DNA from 3 places in the Photobacterium makurazakiensis genome. Region 2 is predicted to be linked to each of the others. Evidence: predicted binding sites of a transcription regulator. Region 2 holds the regulator's gene; each other region holds the start of a gene.
What was found. Region 2 encodes MetJ, which represses methionine synthesis genes. Its sites were predicted from a motif close to TTAGACNTNTANANGTCTAA; they were not measured.
Positions count from the first base shown of each region.

Region 1: a site for MetJ is predicted at 6,514-6,533, ahead of metH (methionine synthase). Genes of this name have one in related genera too.
Region 3: a site for MetJ is predicted at 5,330-5,349, ahead of metE (5-methyltetrahydropteroyltriglutamate--homocysteine S-methyltransferase). Genes of this name have one in related genera too.

Region 1 is NZ_JAKJSJ010000014.1:142,385-150,609, forward strand. Features, by position in the region: gene L4D09_RS07220 (pyridoxal-phosphate-dependent aminotransferase family protein) at 1-785, opposite strand, end outside; lysine riboswitch at 1,036-1,222, shown strand; gene lysC (lysine-sensitive aspartokinase 3) at 1,422-2,714, shown strand; gene metH (methionine synthase) at 2,785-6,459, opposite strand; gene L4D09_RS07235 (cation:proton antiporter) at 6,657-7,940, shown strand; gene metA (homoserine O-succinyltransferase MetA) at 8,104-8,225, opposite strand, start outside.
Region 2 is NZ_JAKJSJ010000013.1:152,509-160,733, forward strand. Features, by position in the region: gene L4D09_RS06285 (malic enzyme-like NAD(P)-binding protein) at 112-1,362, shown strand; gene metJ (met regulon transcriptional regulator MetJ) at 1,441-1,758, opposite strand; gene L4D09_RS06295 (O-succinylhomoserine (thiol)-lyase) at 1,939-3,105, shown strand; gene L4D09_RS06300 (bifunctional aspartate kinase/homoserine dehydrogenase II) at 3,105-5,522, shown strand; gene metF (methylenetetrahydrofolate reductase) at 5,830-6,729, shown strand; gene L4D09_RS06310 (PadR family transcriptional regulator) at 6,812-7,375, opposite strand; gene ppc (phosphoenolpyruvate carboxylase) at 7,795-8,225, opposite strand, start outside.
Region 3 is NZ_JAKJSJ010000017.1:99,180-107,404, forward strand. Features, by position in the region: gene L4D09_RS08820 (hypothetical protein) at 1-71, shown strand, start outside; gene L4D09_RS08825 (metal ABC transporter solute-binding protein, Zn/Mn family) at 61-954, shown strand; gene L4D09_RS08830 (metal ABC transporter permease) at 954-1,733, shown strand; gene L4D09_RS08835 (GGDEF domain-containing protein) at 1,815-2,663, opposite strand; gene L4D09_RS08840 (hypothetical protein) at 3,265-3,933, shown strand; gene L4D09_RS08845 (DUF4250 domain-containing protein) at 4,063-4,251, shown strand; gene L4D09_RS08850 (LysR substrate-binding domain-containing protein) at 4,298-5,209, opposite strand; gene metE (5-methyltetrahydropteroyltriglutamate--homocysteine S-methyltransferase) at 5,493-7,814, shown strand; gene L4D09_RS08860 (hypothetical protein) at 7,941-8,186, opposite strand.

The DNA of each region.
Region 1 (8,225 bases), on a different contig from region 2:
TCATGCAGTGCATATAGGCTATTTACTGGCGCAGTATGGTGATAGCTACGCTTACCTTCACCACTCCAGTAGCCCAATACCAAGCTTTGATCTAAGAACCAACTTTGCACTGGGGTCGTACGGCTTTGAATCTTTTCAACCGCTCGTTCCGAAAAGGTTAACGGCGATAGACCCGGCACACACGATAAACATTTCTGGCTGCCAGAATACACAGCATCAAGTTGCCATTCATCCACCAATAGCGGCACACCACCAAGCGATGTCACGGCATCCACAATCGTTAGGCAATCATACTGTCGGGCAATTCTAGCAATCGCCTCTGCATCACTTAATGCCCCCGTAGAGGTTTCAGCATGAACAAAAGCAACAACCTTTGCATCAATATGCTCTTTTAAGGTCGCCTCGACCAATGCTGGTGATACGGCTTCACCCCATGCACAATCAACCATGACAGCCACGCCACCACAACGCTCAACGTTTTCTCGCATGCGATCGCCAAACACACCGTTACGGCAGACAATCACTTTATCACCAGGCTCTACCAAATTAACAAAGCAGGCTTCCATACCTGCGCTACCCGGCGCTGATACGGCAATGGTAAACGTATTTTCGGTTTGGAAAGCATACTGAAGCAACTGTTTAAGTTCATCCATCATGCCAATAAACAATGGGTCAAGGTGTCCAATCGTAGGGCGGCTTAGCGCCTGCAAAACCTGAGGGTAAATATCAGATGGGCCAGGACCCATTAAAGTGCGCTGCGGTGGATAAAAACTGCCTATTGTCATTATTGATTCTCCCTGATAGTAACTAAGTTGGCATTTGCCTATTGTTGTAAGGTACCAAAGACTATATCAGGTCTCTCTTCGTTATGCTTATAGCGTTTATAATTCAGCCAATCGAGCTTGTCTTATTCATCCGTACAATTTCTTTCATTTTTTTTACATATTTTTTCAGGCAACAATTGACAAGACAATAACAAATCCGCTTCAATGGAGATCGTTTTTTGTTCACCTTGATGTGAGAATAACATCAAGTAAAAACAGAAGAGGAGCGTTACCCAGGTATCTACGATTGCGGGGCCCCACCCCGAGGCAGTCTAGAGAGGGGGAGTAGCGCCGAGATATGACATGACAGGGGGCATGCCATATCGGCTATGAAGGTTGAATCCTTCTAGCTGTCACTTTTTTATATTTGGATAAAAAAGTGGGGAGCTTCTGGTTATTGTGCATACGTGTGCAATCCTACCTTATTGCTCTCCTGACATGGTCGTCGGGATCTACATCCCGAGTCATTCCCCTGTATTGGTTTTATAATTTTAAACTGGGAGACTCGCTTTGAGCATCATAGATAATGCAACACCTATTCCTCCACCCATTACCGTAGCGAAATTTGGCGGCACCAGCGTAGCCGATCATGCCGCCATGAGCCGTAGTGCAGCCATCGTCAAAAATAACCCTTCAGCTCGGGTTGTTTTGATCAGTGCGTGCTCTGGCGTCACCAACCTTTTGGTTGAACTAGCAAATGGAATTGCAGATAGCGAACAACGCTTACAACGGCTACAGCAACTTCAAGCAACCCATCAAACAATTATCAACAACCTGTCACAGCCCGACAGCGTTTCTGCCGAGATCGCGTTGTTGCTTGATAACGTTGCAGCTCTTGCTGAGCAAGCAGCGACTGCGCCTTCTAAAGCGTTAACTGATCAACTAGTGTCACACGGTGAGCTACTTTCTACTCACCTCTTCAGCCAAATTCTGATTGAAATGGGTGCTAACGCACAGCGTTTCGATATTCGCCCAGTCATGCGAACGGATAGCCAATTTGGTAAGGCTATTCCCGATATCAATACAATCCAGCAACTGGCGGAGACCCAACTACAACCACTGCTGGCCGATAGCATTGTTGTCTCTCAAGGCTTTATCGGATCCGATGCACTTGGCAACACTACAACTCTTGGTCGTGGTGGTAGTGATTACAGTGCCGCCCTTATCGCAGAAGCATTACGTGCAGATACTCTTGAGATTTGGACCGATGTCCCAGGCATGTACAGTACTGATCCACGCATTGCTGCCAATGCAAAGCCGATTCAAGAAATCAGCTTCAGCGAAGCCTCTGAAATGGCGAATTTTGGTGCAAAAATTCTCCATCCATCAACGTTACTACCCGCAGTTCGCCAGCAGATCCCCGTTTTTATTGGATCATCAAAAGCACCAGAAAAAGGTGGAACTTGGATAAGAGAAAGTGTTTCAGAAGCGCCGTTATTTAGAGCCCTTGCCCTACGTTGCAATCAAACGATGGTTACTTTAACCAGCCTAAATATGTTTCACGCCTATGGTTTTCTCGCTGAAGTATTCCGTATTTTGGCTGAGCATAAAATATCTGTCGATCTGATCACGACCTCTGAAGTCAGCGTATCTTTGACGCTCGATCAAACCGATACCAGCGGCGGTGCACCAAGCCTACCCGATGCCGCGATTGAAGCCCTTAGTCAGTTATGCCGCGTTGAAGTCGAACAGGACCTTTGCCTTGTAGCACTTATTGGTAACCAGATGAGTGCAACTAAAGGCTCGGCTAAGCAGGTATTTAATACCCTCGAAGATTATAATCTACGTATGATTTGCTATGGCGCGAGCCCGCACAACCTTTGCTTCCTTGTTAAAACTAGCGACTCAAAAGATGTGATTAAGGCACTGCACAAAGAGCTTTTCGAATAACTAAAAGTTCAACCTTACGATACAAAAAAGGCGCTCAAAGAGCGCCTTTCTCATCTATGTACCCACGAGATCACTGCAAGTTTGGACCAAGCCACTTCTCAGCTTCCAACAAGCCCCAACCTTTACGATCTGCATAGCTATCACGCTGATCTTCTTGGATCTGAGCGATCGCAAAATAGCGCGAATCCGGATGTGAGAAATACCAACCAGAAACAGATGCACCCGGCCACATTGCATAGCTAGAGGTTAAAGACATATCAATGGTTTCTTCAACATTCAATAGCTCCCAAAGGCTACCTTTCTCAGTATGCTCAGGACAGGCTGGATAACCAGGCGCTGGACGGATCCCCTGATATTTTTCCCTGATCAAATCATCATTGGAAAGGTTCTCATCAATCGCATAGCCCCAAATGTCTTTACGCACCTGCTCATGCAAATATTCAGCGAAAGCCTCTGCGAGACGGTCGGCAACCGCTTGGATCATAATGGCATTATAATCATCACCTTGCGCTTTATACTCATCAGCAAGTTCACGCTCACCGATACCACCAGTCACCGCAAACGCACCTATCCAATCCTTCTTACCGCTCTCTTTCGGGGCGATATAATCAGATAAACAGTAGTTATAGCCTTTCGGTTTCTCAGTTTGTTGACGTAAGTTATGCAAAACTTTTGCAACTTGGGTTCGAGATTCGTCGGTATAAACCTCGATATCATCGCCAACACTGCTCGCTGGTAACAATGCACACATGCCTCGGGCTTTTAACAACCCTTCGGCTTCAACTCTATCAAGTAGCGCATTTGCATCCTTGAAGAGACGCTGTGCTTCTTCACCCACTTCTTCATGCTGCAAAATAGCAGGGTATTTACCCATTAATGACCAGGTCATAAAGAATGGAGTCCAGTCTATATAACGTCGTAATGTCGCAACATCAAAATTATCGAATACATGCACACCCGGTTTAGCCGGTGCTGGCGGCGTGTAGTTAGCCCAATCAATAGCGACTTTATTGTCCCGTGCTTGCGCTAATGTGACCGGTTTAGTCCTAGGCTTCTTACGACTATGCTGCTCACGAACTCGGTCGTAATCAAGCGCCAGTTTTTCGACAAACGCAGGGCGTCGCTCATCTGACAGCAATGAACTACATACCCCAACCGCGCGAGAAGCATTATTTACATACACGACAGGCTGATGATAATTTTGCTCAATCTTAACCGCAGTATGTGCCTTTGACGTTGTAGCACCACCGATCAGCAGTGGTAATTCAAAGCCTTGGCGCTCCATCTCTTTAGCAACATGTACCATTTCATCCAATGATGGTGTGATCAATCCCGATAAGCCAATAATATCAACGTTTTCTTCTTTAGCGACTTTAAGGATTTTTTCACATGACACCATAACCCCTAGATCAATGATCTCGTAGTTATTACACTGCAATACGACCCCAACGATATTTTTACCGATGTCATGAACATCGCCTTTTACGGTGGCGAGTAAAATCTTACCATTGGTATAACCAGCCTGTTTAGCTGCATCAATGAATGGTTCCAAGTGTGCCACTGCTTGCTTCATGACTCGCGCAGACTTAACTACCTGAGGCAAAAACATTTTGCCCTCACCAAACAAGTCACCAACTACGTTCATTCCATCCATCAAAGGCCCTTCAATGACCTCTAGTGGTTTCTCGGCATTCAGTCTGGCCTCTTCGGTATCTTCAACAATAAATTCAGTAATGCCTTTTACTAACGCATGCTCTAACCGCTTTTCAACAGGCCAAGTTCGCCACTCCAGAGCAGAGGCATCTTCTTCTTTGCCCACACCTTTATTGGCATATTCCGCAGCAATATCCAACAGGCGCTCTGTTGAATCATCACGGCGGTTCAGTACAACGTCTTCAACTGCTTCGCGCAGTTTATCAGGTACATTGTCGTAAACTTCTAGCTGACCGGCGTTGACGATCCCCATATCCATGCCATGTTTAAAGCAATGGTAAAGGAAAACGGCGTGTATCGCTTCACGCACATAATTATTGCCACGGAACGAAAAAGAGACGTTCGAGACACCACCTGAAATCATGGCATGTGGCAGATCGCGTTTAATGTCAGCAACCGCTTCAATAAAATCAACGGCATAGTTATTGTGTTCGTCAATGCCCGTTGCCACAGCAAAAATATTTGGATCAAAAATAATATCTTCTGGTGGAAAGCCAACTTCATCGACCAAAATACGGTAAGCATTGGTACATATTTCTATTTTGCGTTCACGGGTGTCTGCTTGCCCCACTTCATCGAAGGCCATGACAATCACAGCTGCACCATAGCGGCGAATGAGTTTCGCCTGCTCGATAAACTTATCTTTACCTTCTTTTAGCGAGATGGAATTGACGATCCCTTTGCCTTGAATACATTTAAGGCCAGCTTCAATCACTTCCCACTTAGAGGAGTCGACCATGATTGGGACTTTCGAGATATCAGGCTCAGAAGCACATAGATTCAGAAATCGCACCATGCAGGCTTCTGCATCGAGCATTCCTTCATCCATATTAATATCAATAATTTGAGCGCCGTTTTCCACCTGCTGACGGGCAACCTCTAGCGCTTCATCGTAGAGTTCTTCTTTAATTAGCCGCTTAAAACGCGCAGAGCCCGTTACATTGGTTCGTTCACCAACGTTGACAAATAGCGTATCTTTTTCAATTTTTAGCGGCTCTAGTCCAGAAAGGCGACAAGCTTTTGGTAAAGTCGGTAGGCGACGAGGTTGTAGTTCAGAGACAGCTTCTGCCATCTTACGGATATGCTCTGGTGTCGTACCACAGCAACCACCCACTAAGTTCAGGAACCCACTTTCAGCCCATTCTTGAATATGCTCAGCCATGTCTTCAGGCGAAAGATCATATTCACCGAATGCATTAGGTAAACCAGCATTAGGGTGCGCCGATACCGCGCATTCAGAGATCTGTGACAGCTCTTCAACATACTGACGTAGCTCATCAGGTCCAAGAGCACAGTTCAGGCCAAATGAGATCGGATTAACATGACGTAAAGAGTTGTAAAAGGCTTCTGTTGTTTGCCCTGATAACGTTCGCCCAGAAGCATCCGTTATCGTGCCAGAGATCATAACAGGCAAAGCATAACCTAATTCTTCAAATACCGTATCCACGGCAAACGCACAGGCTTTTGCATTCAACGTATCAAAAATCGTTTCAATAAGAATGATATCTGAGCCGCCTTTTATTAAGGCATGTGTTGACTCCGAATAGGCTTCTACTAACTCATCAAAACTGACATTACGAAAACCAGGATCATTCACATCAGGTGAAATAGAACAAGTGCGGTTCGTCGGGCCAAGTACGCCAGCAACAAATCGTGGTTTATCCGGTGTTTTAGCGGTCCATTCATCAGCAACAGCACGGGCGATACGAGCAGCTTCAATGTTGATTTCAGCACTCAAACTTTCCATGTCATAATCGGCCATTGCTATGGTCGTGGCATTAAAAGTATTCGTTTCAAGGATGTCTGCACCAGCTTCTAAATAAGAAGCATGGATATCTTTGATCAACTGAGGCTGTGTCAGCACCAACAAATCATTATTGCCTTTTAAATCGCTATGCCAGTTAGCAAAACGATCACCGCGATAATCTTCTTCTTCGAGTTTATAGCCCTGGATCATGGTGCCCATGCCACCATCAATGATCAGGATATGCTCTTCGATACGCTTATGTAGTAAATCCTTGCTCGTCAACACCGCATTACTTCCTTTTCAATTTTTACAGCTTATTCACATCCTACCATAGCAAAAATGGAAATCTAGACGTCTAAAGCCCTTTTTGATTGATTAAATAATGACGGCAGAGATTAAAAATAGTTATAGCTATCACACTACGATACATTTATATTTTGACACAATTTAACGCTTTCTTTTTATTAACCCGTGAGGTTTAGATGTCCGTCTATAGCACCCTATGCTTTCTAGCTGCTGCTGCAATGTTGATTGCATTTGTTAACAGTAAGATAGGAAAAATGCAGACAACAATTGCCATTACAGCAGGGGCATTGATTCTTTCCCTAGGCATTATCATTGCTGGTCAAAATGGTTGGTTTCATTTAGAAAATATTGCAGCCGAGCAACTCGGAGAGATCAACTTTGAAAGCTTTTTGCTGAAAGGCATTCTTGGCTTCTTACTGTTTGCTGGTGGACTAGGCATTAAATTGCCACACCTTGAAGATCAGAAGTGGGAAATAACCACATTAGCACTGGCTGCTACATTATTTTCAACGTTCTTTATTGGCTTCGCACTATGGGGGATCTGCCAGGTAATCGGTATCCAGTTAGATTTAATTTACTGTTTACTCTTTGGCTCACTGATTTCCCCAACCGATCCAATCGCAGTATTAGCAATCGTTAAGAACCTCGATGCACCAAAACGTATCTCCACTCAAATTGAGGGAGAGTCATTGTTTAATGATGGCTTTGGCTTAGTCATCTTCGTTACCCTGTTTACCATTGCTTTTGGCGCTGAAGCCCCAACCGTTTTAGGTGTTGGGCAACTGTTTTTGCAAGAAGCAATTGGGGGGATCGCCTACGGTTTCGCACTTGGCCTTATCTTCCATTACTTAATCAGTTCAACCAATGATCATTCAATGGAGCTACTACTGACATTAGGTATCCCAACAGCAGGCTATGTGTTTGCTGATGTGATCCATGTGTCAGGTCCATTGGCTATGGTTGTATCTGGCATCATGATTGGTAACTGGACACGCTACATCGGCTTTTCCAAAGAGAGTGAAGATCACCTTGACCACTTTTGGGAACTAGTCGATGAGTTCCTAAACGGCGTATTATTTCTACTTATCGGTATGAGTATGCTGCAGTTCAGTTTCCATCAAGAAGATTGGATATTGATGGTCATCGCTATACCATTGGTACTATTCAGCCGTTTCTTAAGCGTTAAACTGTCTTACTTAGGCTTCCAGCGCTACCGCGATTACAATCCACTATCAGTAAAAATCCTTACTTGGGGAGGCTTACGTGGTGGCCTTGCATTGGCAATGGCGATGGCAATACCTGCAGGCGTCATGGTAATACCAGATAAAAACATTGATGTTCGTGAAGTTATCCTCGTAATGACCTACTCGGTCGTCGTATTTTCAATACTCGTTCAAGGATCGACGATCACGTCACTCATTCATAAAGCAAAAGCATGGGAAGCTCAAAACAATAATTAAAAGTTTAATCTTTAACTATTCCCGCTTTTATCTGTCCAGACAATCAACACAAAAAAAGACCTGCTATGCAGGTCTTTTTTCTCGTCAGTAGAGCCCGTTCATGTAGGGTTCTATGACGTTAAGCCTTCCTAAATTAAGCCTTTACCAATTTAAGGCGTTAATATTATTCTTCTTTTGTAAAATTAGCTTCAGAGAATAAATTTAAATCATACGGTGTCTGCTGGTACACACAGTAATTTAGCCAATTTGAAAATAATAGGTGGCCATGACTACGCCAACTCGCTA
Region 2 (8,225 bases):
GGAATTAATGGCATGACCAGATGTTCGATGCTAGGATTTTGTGCTGCTATAGAATATGCTTTACCTCTAAATTATTAAATAAAGTCACTTCCAGTCAGGATTTCGAACACTATGTCGTCTGAAGATTTTCGCCAACAAGCTTTGCACTACCATGCCTACCCAGTACCAGGCAAAATTGCCGTTGAACTCACTAAGCCAGCTAATACTGTAGAAGATCTTGCTCTCGCTTATAGCCCAGGTGTGGCTGAGCCAGTTCGTGAAATCGCACAGAATGCTGAGAATGTTTATAAGTACACGGGTAAGGGCAACATGGTTGCTGTTATCACCAATGGTACTGCGATCCTTGGTCTTGGTAATTTAGGCCCATTGGCATCGAAGCCAGTCATGGAAGGTAAGGCGCTATTGTTTAAGCGCTTCGCTGGTCTAGATTCGATTGATATCGAAGTTAAACACCGTACGATCGATGAGTTTGTTGATACCGTTGCGAACATTGCTGACACCTTCGGTGGTATCAACCTTGAAGATATCAAAGCCCCAGACTGCTTCGAGATTGAAAAGCGTTTGATTGAGCGTTGTCATGTACCGGTTTTCCATGATGATCAGCACGGTACTGCGATTGTAACGGCTGCGGGCATGCTTAATGCACTTGAGCTTCAAGGCAAAGAAATTAGCGAAGCTGTGATTGTTTGTCTAGGTGCTGGTGCGGCTGCGGTTGCTTGTATGGAGCTATTGATCAAGTGTGGCGCACAGCGTGAGAAGATCTACATGCTTGACCGTAAAGGTGTGATCCATACGCGTCGTGACGACATTAATGAATATAAGCAACTATTCGCCAACAATACTGATAAGCGCACATTAGAAGATGTTATCGAAGGTGCTGATATCTTTGTCGGTGTATCTGGTCCAGATTTGCTTGCGCCAGAACTGCTTAAGCTCATGGCGGATCAGCCGATTGTTTTTGCCTGCTCAAACCCTGATCCAGAAATCAAACCAGAACTGGCCCATGCCGTTCGCGATGATTTAATTATGGGTACAGGCCGTTCTGATTACCCGAATCAGGTAAACAACGTTATCTGTTTCCCATTCATTTTCCGCGGTGCATTGGATGTGCGTGCGAGTGAAATTAATGATGAAATGAAATTGGCTGCGGTAAAAGCGATCCGTGAACTAGCCCAAGAGCCAGTACCTACGGAAGTGGTTAAAGCGGCAGGTGTCGATAAACTAGAGTTTGGCACCGACTATATTATTCCAAAACCGATGGACCCACGTTTGCTACCACGCGTTGCGAAGGCAGTCGCGCAAGCAGCGATTGATTCGGGTGTAGCTCGAATCGAGATGCCTGTCGGTTATATGGAAAGTTAATCTGCTTTAGATTACCTGACCAATAAAAAACCAGCCCCAGGCTGGTTTTTTGGTTTTTGTTGACGAGAAAAGTGAGGCTTACTCGTTAATGTCTTCGTACTTAATGCCCATCTCTTCCATCAGCGCTTTTGCTTCGGCTGGCAAGTCGTCAGGGCAATCTTTACGGATATCTTCATCGGTCGGCAGGGGCTGACCCGTGTATGCGTGCAAGAAAGCTTCACATAGCAACTCGCTGTTGGTGGCATGGCGTAAATTATTCACCTGACGACGAGTTCGCTCATCAGTTAAAATTTTAAGCACCTTCAATGGAATCGAAACAGTAATTTTTTTTACTTGTTCGTTTTTCTTACCGTGTTCCGCGTATGGACTGATGTATTCGCCATTCCACTCTGCCATTGTTAACCTTCTCAGCGATGTTTGATTGAATAAATATGATAGGAGTGAATTCTAGCCGGATTTACTGCCATAAGCAAAGACATGTAGACGTCTAGAAGTGTTGACGTCTTTTGCAAATATGGTTATGTTGTTGCATAAACGTTATTCGCAGCAGGGGCTCGCCCCGACAAGGAAAGTAATATGAGTGATAAGAAGCTTGCCACTATAGCCGTTCGTACTGGCATTGAGTCAGACTCTCAGCACAATGCCGTTGTGCCGCCGATTTACCTGACATCAACCTACAGCTTTCCTCGGTTGGGTGAGCTTCCACAATATGATTACTCTCGCTCTGGTAACCCTACCCGTAACATGCTCGCCGATGCCTTGGCAGAGCTCGAAGGCGGCGCGGGTGGCGTGGTAACCAGCTGTGGTACTGCTGCAATTAACTTACTCGCATCAGCCTTGCTTGGCCCAGATGATCTGGTTATTGCCCCACACGATTGTTATGGCGGTACTTATCGTTTGTTTAATACGCGAGCGACGAAAGGTGACTTTAAGGTCCGTTTTGTTGATCAAACCGACCCTGAGGCCTTGGCTCAAGCATTGGCATTAAAGCCAAAACTGGTTTGGGTTGAAACACCGTCTAACCCATTGCTACGAATTGTAGATGTTGCAGCATTGTGTGAATCAGCAAAGCAAGAAGGCGCATTGGTTGCGGTTGATAATACTTTCTTATCACCAATCCTTCAGCAGCCCATTGCACTAGGGGCTGATTTTGTGATCCATTCAACAACCAAGTACATCAATGGCCATTCAGATGTTGTCGGTGGTGTATTGATCTCAAAAGAAGCGGAGCAGGCCGAGACGATTGCTTGGTGGGCTAACTGCATTGGTGCAACGGGCGCACCGTTTGATGCTTATTTGACACTGCGAGGCTTACGAACCCTTGCACCAAGAATGCGGATGCATGAAGAAAACAGCGCCAAAGTGCTGGCTTATCTACAACAACAGCCGCTTGTGGGACAAATTTATCACCCAAGCCAGCCTGAACACCCTGGTCATGATATTGCGCTTAAGCAGCAAAAAGGCTTTGGTTCAATGCTGAGCTTTGAGATAGCAGGAACCTACTCGCAGCTTGAAGAGTTTGTTCACGGGCTGAAGTTTTTCTCACTGGCAGAGTCGCTGGGCGGTACTGAAAGTTTGATCTGTCACCCTGCCAGCATGACTCACCGTGCAATGTCGGATGAAGCGCAGGCAGAAGCGGGCTTGAAGCCTTCTTTATTGCGTTTATCCGTTGGTCTGGAAGATGCTGATGATCTGATTGCGGATCTTGACCAAGCATTTAAGAAAGTGACGGAGGCAGTGTAATGACTCAACTAGCAGTACGCCAACTTCATAAATTTGGTGGTAGTAGTCTGGCTGATCCTGAATGTTATCGTCGCGTTGTTGATATCCTCAATCAGTATTCTGGTGAGAATGATTTAGTGGTGGTATCAGCGGCAGGCAAAACCACGAATAACCTGATCCAATGGATCGAGTTGCTGGGTAAAGATGGCCGCCAAGCCCATGAAACATTACAGTCATTACGCCAATTTCAGCAGCACTTGATTGAAAGCTTGCTACATGATGGTGCAGCTGATGACTTGTTGACTCAGCTACACCTTGAGCTTGCAGATCTTGCGCGTCTTGGTGAACAGGCACTGACAGAGACGGATGTTGCGAACGTGCTCGGTCATGGTGAGCTATGGTCAGCGCGCTTGCTGGCAGCATTGTTAACTCAGCAGAAAATGACGGCGATGGCACTCGATTCGCGTACATTTTTACGGGCTGAGCGAGCGGCACAACCTGAAGTTGATCGTGCACTGTCATGGCCCTTGCTTAAAAGCAAGCTAGCTCAGCATTGCCAGAACCGTATTGTTATCACAGGTTTCATGGCTCAAAACATCGCCGGAGAAACCGTATTGCTTGGCCGTAATGGTTCTGACTATTCGGCAACGGTGATTGGTGCCTTGGCGGAAGTCTCGCGCGTGACTATCTGGAGTGATGTTGCAGGGGTTTACAGTGCCGATCCACGAAAAGTTGTTGATGCCTGCCTACTGCCATTGCTTCGTTTAGATGAAGCAAGTGAACTCGCTCGTTTAGCGGCGCCAGTATTGCATAGCCGAACATTACAACCAGTGGCACAAAGTGCGATTGACTTAACCTTGCGCTGTAGTCATCAGCCTGAATCGGGATCTACACGTGTTGAGCGGGTACTGGCTTCTGGTCGGGGAGCGAAGATCGTTACCTCGCTCGATGATGTCTGTCTGATTGAGCTTGATATTGCGCGTTTTCATGATTTTGAGCCCATTGTGGTTGAACTTGAACGTACCCTGCAACGAGCTCAGTTATTGCCACTTGCGCAGTCGACTGCGCCGGATAAAGGCTTGGTTCAGCTCGCCTATACTGCTGAGGTTGTTAATAGCGTGCTGGCTTTACTGCAAGACAGTGGTATTGCGGCAGAGCTGCGCTTACGTGATGGCTTTTCATTGGTTGCGGCTGTCGGTGCCGGTGTGGTGAATAATGCCGTGCATTGTTATGGCTTCAACCAGCAATTAAAAGCACAACCTGTTGAGTTCACAACAGAGTCTGATTCGGGGTTGAGCCTAGTTGCGGTGCTTCGACTGGCCAATACCGACGATGTGATCCAGCAGGTACATCAAAGCCTTTTCCAAGCACAGAAACGGATTGGTTTAGTACTGTGCGGAAAGGGCAATATCGGTAGCCGTTGGCTTGAGCTATTTGAAACAGAAAAGGCGCAGCTAGAAAAACGCCATGGTATGAGCTTCACTTTGGTCGGGGTGGTCGATAGCCGCCGCTGCTGGATTGATTTTTCTGGCATCGAACCAACCAACGCCTTATCAGCTTATGATGATGAAGCCACTGAGTATCAAGGTGATGAGTGGCTATCAACCCTAGCGTCTCACTCTTATGATGATGTGATTGTATTAGATGTTACGGCGAGCCAAGTGTTGGCGGAACGTTATCCGCAAATCGCAGAAAGTGGTCTTCATCTGATTTCCGCTAATAAAGTGGCCGGCTCTGCATCGGGCGAGCAATACCATCGGGTCATTGATGCATTTGCAAAAAGTAGCCGTAATTGGCTCTATAACGCGACGGTAGGGGCTGGGTTACCGATTAACCATACGGTACGTGATTTATCAGAAAGTGGTGATTCAATCATTGCGTTGTCTGGTATTTTCTCCGGTACATTGTCGTGGTTATTTCAGCAGTACGATGGCTCGCTACCGTTTTCACAGCTCATTGAACTAGCTTGGCAACAAGGGTTAACCGAACCAGATCCTCGTCACGACCTTGATGGCAGTGATGTGATGCGCAAGTTAGTGATATTGGCAAGAGAGTCTGGATTACCACTTGAACCTGAGCAGGTAAAAGTGGAAACATTGGTGCCAGAGCAGCTAGCTGACTTAACGTTGGACGGTTTTTTTGAACAGGCTTCAGCGTTGGATGAACTGTTGTATGAGCGATTAACCAAAGCGCAGAAAGAAGGCAAGGTATTACGTTATGTGGCTCGTCTTGATCGCCACGGTAATGCTGTTGTAGGGGTAGAAGCTTTGCCACAAGAGCATGCTTTGGCTAATTTATTACCATGTGACAATATCTTTGCCATTGAAAGTCGATGGTATCGTGACAACCCATTGGTGATCCGTGGGCCGGGAGCCGGACGTGATGTAACGGCTGGCGCTTTACTCTCTGACATTAACCGTTTAGCAACGATGCTTTAGCAATTTCGCAGTAGCGATATTATCGGTGTTAAAATAGATAGCCAGTCATAATTAGTACTTTTTACTATCTTTGTAGTGAATGATATTAGCTGTGAGCGAATAATTGAAAAAGCCTGCTATCAGCAGGTTTTTTGCTATCTACTGATGTTGAAGTTTTTGCAATTTGAAGTTGAAAAATATTCATGATCATCATGTTGACATTAAATTGGTTACAGGACATTCTGTAGACATATAGACGTCTAAACGGTTATTTGAGACGTCAGCTTTAGGGAGAGGCCAACAAGGCCAACATAGGAAGGATTGCAGTATGGGCTATTCACACGCAAGTCACTTGGATTCGCTAAATCAGAATATTGCTGATATTAACGGTGACATCAACGTATCATTTGAGTTTTTCCCGCCAAGCAGCGAGAAAATGGAACAGACCCTATGGAATTCTATCCAACGCCTGAAAACGCTAAAGCCTAAATTCGTCTCGGTGACTTACGGTGCCAACTCTGGTGAACGTGATCGTACCCACTCAATCATTAAAGATATTAAAGAGCAAACAGGTTTAGTGGCGGCACCTCACCTTACTTGTATCGATGCAAGCCGTGATGAGTTACGTACTATTGCCCGTGATTATTGGAATAACGGTATTCGAGACATTGTGGCATTACGGGGTGATCTACCTGCACAAGGCGTTAAACCTGATATGTATGCTGCCGATTTGGTTGCTCTATTACGCGCAGAAGCAGACTTTGATATTTCAGTTGCGGCTTACCCTGAAGTGCACCCTGAAGCCAAAAGTGCTCAAGCTGACCTAATCAATTTAAAGCGTAAAGTTGACGCGGGTGCTAGCCGAGCAATCACCCAGTTCTTTTTTGATGTCGAAAGCTACCTGCGTTTTCGTGACCGCTGTGTGGCTGCGGGTATTGATGTTGAAATTGTTCCTGGCATTTTACCTGTTTCTAACATGACCCAAGCCAAGCGTTTTGCGGGCATTAATAACGTGAAAATCCCAAGCTGGATGGAAAAACAGTATCAAGGTTTAGATGATGACTTGCTAAGCCGCCAGATGGTTGGTGCGAGCAATGCGATTGATATGGTGCGTGTATTGAGTCGTGAAGGAGTTAAAGACTTCCACTTCTATACATTGAACCGTGCTGAGCTGACGTATGCGATATGCCATACGCTGGGCGTGCGAGCCCAAGAAGGCATTGCTTAATTTTAAGCAATGATAAAGCTAAAAGAAAAGCCGCTATCTAGCGGCTTTTTCATTTTTGGTCCATCGAAACCTAAAAAGTAGATTAGAGAGCGACTGGGCTATTTGGCGCGTCGATATCTTTTAGTTCGACAAGTACCTCTTCTGCCCAGTCAATCCAAGCCTGACGGTTATGGACAGCACGGCGCAGCGTTAATCGGTCAAGTCGAGATTGGCGGTCCATATTCTGGTAGTCCGCAAAATGTACTTTTTCCATTTCGCTGTAATGACTGATCAGGGTATGAGACTCTTCAATTAAAGCCTCTAGCTGATGCTGCATTGGCTCTGAGTTGTAAACACTGCAAACAACTAGCTTTGCAGAAAACTCATCACGAATAGTTGGGTTGCGAGCTGGTTCTTGGAACCATTCGAACAAAGTCTGACGACCTAGATCTGTGATTGAATAAACTTTACGGTCAGGCTTACCTTCTTGTGGTTCAAGTTGACAAGTTACCTGATCGTTGGTGGCCATTTTGTTTAATTCACGATACACCTGCTGGTGGCTCGCTTTCCAAAAATAACCAATACTGTGTGAAAACTCTTTAGTGATATCGTAACCAGTTGCGTCGCGGGTGCTCAGCACGGTTAAAATGACATGTGGTAGTGACATCTCTTCTATCCGTTAAAATACTACAAAAATAAAGAAATCAATCAGACAAACGTTACCCTTCGCTCTTTGGCGTTTTTATAATCGTTTTGTTGCACTCATCTCGTTGCAGTGCCTGATCGAGATCACGTAGCATACACACCAACGCGCTATTTATCGACACTAGAGAGTGCTAAGGCGAAAATCTAGTGTAACCAATTGCTCATATTGTGATGCTCTTCTACATATTTCACGCTAGTGAGTACTGATGCAGTGCAATCTGTTTTGATTCATCTGCTTTCACAGCGTTAATAATTACATTAGCTTATGCGCCTAGTTACAGGGTGTATCATTATTGAGTCACTTTGGTGTTTCACTCGGTGAATGGATTAATAAAAAAAAGACCACAAAATGTGGCCTTTTTAACGATGGCAATCTAATGATTAACCGGTGTTACGCATACCTGTTGCAATACCGGCGATGGTTACCATCAGCGCTTCTTCCATCATTGGTGACGGCTCCTGCTGCTGGCGGGTGCGGTAAAGTAATTCAGCTTGAAGCATGTTCAGTGGCTCAACGTAGATATTACGTAGGCGAATGGCTTCAGCACCCCATGGGTTTTGTTCCATTAGGTGGGCACTATTTTCAACAGTTAGTACAGCATTGATATCCTGCTGTAGCTGATCGCGAAGCTGTTGGCCAAGAGGCCATAGTGATTCGTCGGTCAGGCGCTGGTCATAGTATTCTGCAATACCGATATTGGTTTTGGTAAACACCATTTCTAGCATACCGAGACGAGTTGAGAAGAATGGCCATTCACGGCACATTTCTTCCAGCTGTGGCGCGTGTCCTTTATCGATAGAGAACTGGATCG
Region 3 (8,225 bases), on a different contig from region 2:
AAAATACTGATAATGTGTTCACCTTACAATACGTGATGACATTCGGCGCACACGGTGCTCATGCTTTCTAAGCAAGGGCTAAGAATGATGGCTGCGGGGGCAGCCATTTTTTCAGCCCCAACATTAGCCCTTAATATTTTTGTTTGCGAACCGGAATGGCAAGCGCTTATCCATGAGCATGCACCTGAAGCCGATATTTTTTCGGCAACCACTGCGAAGCAAGACCCGCATTATGTTCAGGCTCGACCATCATTGATCGCAAAAATGCGCCAAGCAGATATGGTGATGTGTTCGGGGGCCGAATTAGAAATTGGTTGGCTGCCGATGCTACAGAACCGGAGTGGTAATCCAGCGGTTCAAGAGAATGGTAAAGGCCTGCTGTATGCTTCTGATTTTGTCAGGATGCTTGATACCCATAACCATGTTGACCGTGCAATGGGAGATGTTCATGCTCATGGCAATCCACATGTTCAATTTGCAGCGCAAGATATGATTGCGATTTCTCGTGCTGTTACCCGTAAGCTTCAGGCACTAGATCCAGAGCAACATGGCCAGTATCAACTAAACGGTATGCGCTTTCGTGCTAATTGGGTGAAAAAGTTAAATGATTGGCAAGACAAAGCTGAGCCATTAAAAGGTCAAAAAGTGGTGGGGTACCATGCGACTTATCGATACTTATATGACTGGCTAGGTGTCGAGCAAGTTGCCGATCTCGAACCAAAGCCGGGGATATCGCCAACAACCTCACACTTGCAATCACTGAGCCAGCTAAATCACGATGATATTGATGCGATAATTTATTCCACTCATCAAGATAAACGGCCAGCAAGCTGGTTACATCGACAGACGAAAAAGCCAATGATTGAACTACCACTTTCTGTTTCAGAAGGCCAATCGCTGTCAGAGCTGTACGATGAAGTGATCGATAAGTTATTAGTGATGTTAGATAAATGATTACGAACTATTCATGGTTATTACCTGCCATTGCTTGTGGGGTTATCGCCTTAATCGGCAACGTTGTATTAGGGCAGCAGGTGTTGAAGCGCCAAATTATTTTCATTGATCTAGCGGTTGCCCAAGTTGCAGCACTTGGTGCTGTAGTCAGTCATTATTGGTTAAATACATCAGCATTATTTTCTGGCAGCTGGCTAGGCAGCATGGCGGGTTCTTGGGGGTTATCTCTACTTTTTTGCTCTTTTATTGCGTTTATCGAAACGCGTTATAAGCAGCACCTTGAGCCGTTAATTGGTAGTTTGTTCGCGGTATCGGCTTCGTTAGCGATTATTTTGGTTAGCAAGGATCCTCATGGTGCGGACTTCATTCAAAACATCTTGAATGGGCAGCTATTATGGGCGACGTGGGATGATTTTTGGCCACTGGCAACAATAACAGCGCTAATGCTAATTGTGATTTTGCGCTGGCCACAATTTATGGAAGGGAAGGGGTTCTACATTATTTTTGCGCTGCTTATGCCCATTACGGTGAAGCTGACAGGGATTTATCTTGAGTTTGCTTTACTTGTGATCCCTGCTCTTTGTGCTTCCTCTATAAAAGGTCGCCAGTTTTTTATCGCGAGTATTGGTATTGGTTGTGTGGGGATCATTACAGGGGTTGCTGCATCGGCGTATTATGATTTGCCCAGTGGGGCTAGCATTGTTATTACGTTATTCATTACTGGCATGCTATTCGGCTGGACTCATAAAAAAGTCTTTCCCACTCTGAGTATATGCTGACTTTTCATATTGAGACTGTCTAGCGTAAAACTTAGCCAGTCTCAGTTTGTAGAATCCATCATGAATGCCTTTCCGTAATTATTAAACCGTGACAGTATGGCACTGATCTTTTGTGTGGAACCGCTTTGCCAAAAATAACCTTGAGCAGTCGCGACCTGCATCTTTACATGTATAGAGTGCTTGATCAGCTCGTTCTAGCATCGTGCTGATGTTATCACCTTCACAATAGCTTGTTATCCCAATGCTTGCAGTAACAGAGAACCGATTGTTTTCCTCGATGGTAGGAAACTTGAGTTGGCGAATATTGGTTAACATTTGCTCGGCAATATATTGTGCAATATGTGAAGGAGTATTCGGTAAGAATAGGACGAATTCTTCTCCACCATAGCGGCCAAATAAATCGGTTGATTTAACCTGACGTTGTATTAAATCGGTAAAATCACGCAGAACATGGTCGCCTGTATTGTGGCCCCATGTGTCGTTAATACGTTTAAATTTATCAATATCAATAAGTAATACTGAGAAAGGCTGCTTTTTACTTTTACAGAGTGTTAAATTTTTTTGCGCAAGTTGGAGTAACATTCGGCGATTATAAATCCCCGTCAGTGGATCGAGTGTTGCTTGTCGGTATAGCCGCATTAACATATACAACTTCGACAGCTGAGACCAAATAACGATAAAAGCTAACGTTGTCTGTAACCAGTAATTCGCAATGTTTTCAGGGCTAATAAAGGGGGTAGATTGGTAGTCAGCCGTCAGTTGGCTCATTGCTGTTATAGTGAGTAAACTCAGGCTCTCTTTCAGGGTGACCGGCAGCACGGTCAACATGGCAACATGAATGATAGGGAGTAGCGTGTAACCATAAAGATAGCCGCTGTAAACCGTTGGAAAATCAAGCACCCACATACTGTAAAGGTAAAAAGCATTCATTAAGATGACCATTAGAACTATGGAAGACCTAGAATGCTTTAGCGAGGTGACTTGATGATTATATTTAGCAAGGATAAGAAGTGATATACCAAGTAGTGTCCGTACTAAAATAATAGGGTAACTGTGATGCTCGGGGAGAAAAGCCAAGTCAAAAGGTAGCCAAGCGAGTACAAGTATTCCCCATACAGAACCCAGCATACTCACTCTGCTACAAAGGTAACCACTGCGGGTATTGCGAAAGCTGTTTGAATGAGCATCCGCACTCCATAAATCAGGGATGTATAGCTTTATAGAACGTATTATCTGGTTCGGTGTTTCGTGCATTATTCTCGCTTATATCGATTCCATCGATATTAGTACAAAAATCCCATTCACTGCCGTAATTAATGGGATGTGTAAACTATGACTCATCATTATCCTATAGAGTACAACTTATTTCAGTGATACTGATCCAGTAAGTTAATATGCACAGAGGATAATGCTAAAAAAGCATAGCCAGTATGGTGCTGCCTTTTGGGTGTACTTGATTTGGTATCGTAAGCGGGACTTGCTATTATCAGCACCATATTAATTGGCCGACAAATAGTAAAGAACCCGTTTTATGAACACAGGTGTTATGTTTCTTATTCCTGCGCTGCTTGGCGCTCAGCTTATATTGACTCTCGTTCTTACTAAGGGCGATATCTGTCCAGGGCAACGTGGTCGAGTACACAAAACGCTACCAGTACTGATTATTGGTTGGCTTATTGCGTCTATATCTCAGCCACTTGCAGTTTTACCTATGGTAGCGCTTGGTTATTTCACATTGAAAGTTAAAACCGGCAAAACCCGTGATGCTGGCCCTCTAAAGGTTTTCTATGCGGCCGATGCGCTAGCGTTTATTGCTTGGTTAGGTTTATTATCAGTATTAACGCTGCAAGGTGCAGCATTGAGCCTTTGTGCCATTGTATTGTTTGGCTCACTGACTGCGCATTTACTATTAACGCAAGCTCGTACTCGCCTACAGGCATTTCATCGATTACTGCCTTTCGCCGGGTTTGCCAGCGCGATGTTAAGCGTGTTGTGTATTTTATGGTTGTCTTCTTCATTGAGTGAAGCAGCATTAAGCGAATTAACCAGCAATGTAATAGGCTCATTACTCTTAATGGTATGTGCTTTACTGGTGTGGGCGATGCACTTACTAACAGGTAAAGTCGTGAATAAGTGGCAACTTGTTGTTGCAGCTTGTTTTATGGCTGTTTCAGCGAGCCTACAAATCGCGCTTGTCTAACCTTACCTCGGCTTCTTACATTGCAGAGGAAAAGTAAGATATGTGACGCGGATTTTTTCAATCAGCTTAACTCTGACTATGCTTATATTGATTATCAATATTTGGTTAATTGGTATCAAGGAGGTAGGTATGGAGATCAATAACTTGTTGAGCATGGATGGAAACATTGTGCTGGGCATCGTTAATGAAAGGCTGCGTCTTGAATGCTCGACGGTTGAAGAGCTCGTGAGTCGATACGAACTCGACTTCAACGAGTTAAATGAAAAAATGGAATCGCTGGGTTACCACTACGATCCCATCAATAATCAATTTAAATAGTCTCATCTCTTTAATATAAATAGTCGCAATTAGTAATTAATTGCGACTATGCAGGCTTTATCCCTTCTAAATGCGTTTGGCATTGCTGTTTTGCTGTAGCAAAAAATGCCGCTAAGTAATGCCTTTCTCGCTCTGAGGCTCGAACTCCTGCAAACAAACGACGCCATAGTCCATCACCAAGTGGCTTACTCACAATGAGTCCCTGACGGGCATAATCATAAACGGCCCAATTGGGTAATGCGGCCACACCAAGCCCTGCCGAGACCATTTGAATGAGCATTAGGGTGTTGTCAGCTTGTTTCCAATGATTCGGTTCAATACCAGCAGGTTGTAAAAAGTGTTTAACCACATCTAAGCGGTTTTTCTGTACGGGGTAGGTCAGCATGGTTTGATCAAGTAGATCTTCAGGGCTTATATATTCTTTATCGACAAGATGTGACTGTGGTGAAACGATGAGTCGCATTTCAAAATCAAATAAGGGTTCGAAATGTATTTCATTACGTGGTTGTATATCTGACGTAATAACAAGATCTAATTCACCTGCGGATAAGGCAGGTATCGGCTCAAAACCAAATCCAGATGAGAAATCGAGCGTCACACTAGGCCAGTGTATTTGGTATTCTTTTAACGCAGGCATGAGCCACTGAAAACAAGAATGGCATTCAATGGCCATATGTAAACGTCCATTAGTATCTTCTTTTAAGCTGGCTAATTCATGTTCTGCTTTGGTTATTCTTGGGATCAGGTCATCAGCAAGGCGCAGGAGTATTTGTCCTTCTGCCGTAAATTTCACTGGGCGGGTTTTCCGTAAGAATAGCTGGCCGCCAAGGCGTTGTTCCAGATCTTTTAACTGATGTGAAAGCGCTGACTGGGTTAAGCACAACGTATTTGCGGTTGCCGTTAGTGAGCCCGTGTCGCGTAACACTGATAACGTTCTAAGGTGTTTTATTTCAATCATCGTTGCAAATTCATCCTTGTTGTTGATTGAAAGAGGCAGCTGAAGATCCGCTTCAATGTCTGTCTACAGGTTGAGTATGCAACCTATCTTTGTGCCAATGTACTGTGTATTGCTGGATGTGTAAACATCTAGACGGCTAAAGTGTTATTGTTTTTTCGATTCTAATAATTATGAATATATTTCATGCTAATCATTAAGTATTAGAAATTGCTCATGATTCGGCTGTAGGTCATTGTTTATACATCAACGCGGAATACCGCTGACATGGATGAGAGAAATCACGATGACGATAATAGAACAAAAAGACACTGCAGAAACCGCGGGTACGACCACACACATTCTTGGCTACCCACGCGTTGGTAGCCAACGAGAATTAAAATTTGCACAAGAGAAATACTGGCGTGGAGAAATCAGCCAATCTGAATTAAAAGAAGTGGGTAGCTTGTTACGTCACCGTCATTGGGGTGATCAATCTGGTGCCGGTTTGGAGTATGTTTCGGTGGGTGACTTCGCATGGTATGACCACGTGCTTGGAACAAGCCTACTGTTAGGACATGTACCTAAAAGGCACCGGACTGGTTTTCCTGATCTCGATACGCTATTTCGTGTTGCTCGTGGCAAGGCACCAACAGGTTGTGCGTGTGCAGCATCTGATATGACGAAGTGGTTTAACACTAATTATCATTATATTGTGCCGGAATTCAGTGCGGATGATGAGTTTAAGGTAAGCTGGCAGCAATTGTTTGAAGAAGTTGCTGAAGCACAAAAAGCCGGTCACAAAGTAAAACCTGTACTGCTTGGCCCCGTGTCTTACTTATGGCTAGGTAAAGAAAAAGAACAGGGTTTCGATCGTCTCTCGTTGTTACCAAGGTTACTAACAGCCTACCAACAAATACTGAGTAAACTGGCTAACTTGGGTGTTGAGTGGGTTCAGATTGATGAGCCGATATTGGCGTTAGAGTTGCCTAAAGCGTGGGCTGACTCGTTTAAGATTGCTTATCAAGTACTACACGGAAGCACCAAGCTGTTATTGACGACTTACTTCGATAACGTTACCCACCATCTAGACCGTATAACATCATTAAAGGTTGATGGTTTACATCTCGATATAGCCTCAGCACCAAGACAGCTTCAAACGGTGGCAGATGCTTTACCTGATAACTGGGTATTTTCAGCGGGTGTGATTAATGGGCGAAATGTATGGCGTGCAGATGTTAGTGCATTACTTGAAGCACTCACCCCAATAAAAGCACAGTTAGGTGAACGATTGTGGGTGGCAACATCTTGTTCATTACTTCATACCCCGATTGATTTAGACTTAGAAACAGGACTCGATCCAGAAGTTCGTCAGTGGTTAGCGTTTGCGAAGCAAAAATGCCGTGAAGTTACGCTGCTAGCTCAAGCATTGGATGGAAACCAAATCGCCATTGATGATTGTGTACGCTACAGTGCGCCAATTAAGGCGAGGGCAATCAGTGAACGTGTTAATAACAAAGCAGTAAGCCTACGAACTCAAGCAATAAGCGATGCCTTAGCTGACCGTAAGTTGCCATATAATGAACGAGCAAGAAAACAACGTCAGTCATTAAATTTACCATTACTGCCTACCACGACGATTGGTTCATTTCCTCAAACAACGGAAATTCGTACTCAGCGACGTGATTTCAAAGCGGGACGACTATCAGAGCAAGATTACACCATGGCAATGAAAAGCCATATTGCAGATGCCATCGAACGCCAACAGCGTCTTGATTTAGATGTGTTGGTCCATGGTGAAGCTGAACGTAATGACATGGTTGAGTATTTCGCAGAGCAGTTAGAAGGTTTTGCCGTCACGCGTTTTGGTTGGGTTCAAAGCTACGGTTCTCGCTGTGTTAAGCCTGCAGTAATTGTCTCGGATATCTATCGTGCAAAGCCGATGACTGTTGAGTGGACAAGCTATGCGCAATCATTATCTGATAAACCAGTAAAAGGCATGCTGACTGGTCCTGTAACTATTCTGGGCTGGACATTCCCACGTGAAGATTTAAGCCGTGAAGCGATAGCAAACCAAATTGCATTGGCGCTAAGGGATGAAGTGGCGGATCTGCAACATAAAGGCATCAAAGTCATTCAGATTGATGAACCTGCAATTCGTGAGGGCTTACCACTGAAAGCCAGTGAGTGGCAAGAATACTTAAAGTGGGCAGTGAAAGCATTTAAGATTTCAGCAGCAAGTGCAGAGCCAGAAACGCAGATCCATACTCATATGTGCTACAGCGAATTTAACGATATCATTAAAGCCGTTGCTGCTTTAGATGCTGATGTGATCACGATTGAAACGTCACGCTCAGATATGGAATTACTGAAAGCGTTTGAAGAATTTGATTACCCGAATGAAATTGGGCCAGGTGTTTATGATATTCATTCACCAAATATTCCAGAGGTTGAGCAAATTGTTGATTTAGTAGAAAAAGCAGAGACTTTGATTCCAGCCGCGCGCTTGTGGATCAACCCAGACTGCGGATTAAAAACCCGCAATTGGGAAGAAACAGAAAATGCATTAACCAATATGGTCAAAGCCGCAAAAGTGTTACGCAAACAATGGCAAGCTAAAGCGGTTTAGTTTGAAAGTAGTCAGTCAATACTAGTGTTGGCGAATGGAATAAATAAAAAGAGCGCTTAGCGCTCTTTTTATTTGGTATTATTCATTCGAATAGACATAAATCGATCAATTTATAAAATAGAATCGTTAAGAGCGCCCTTTAATATCATCAAATGATGGCTTGTAATTTGAAGGTGTGTATTTGGGGTCTAGCTTTGGAAAATCGGTTGTTTCTCTTTGCCCCTGAATATCATTAAATGACGGTTTATAATCAGATTTTATATATTTCACGTTCTGCTCAGAAATATGATAATTATCTTCCCTTCCTTGTAATTCAAATGCTTGTGAAGAAAAAGAAAACACAACAGCTGATAATAATATTAACTTGTTCATAACGGCTTACCTTAGCAAATGGTGGAAGTGTGTTGCATA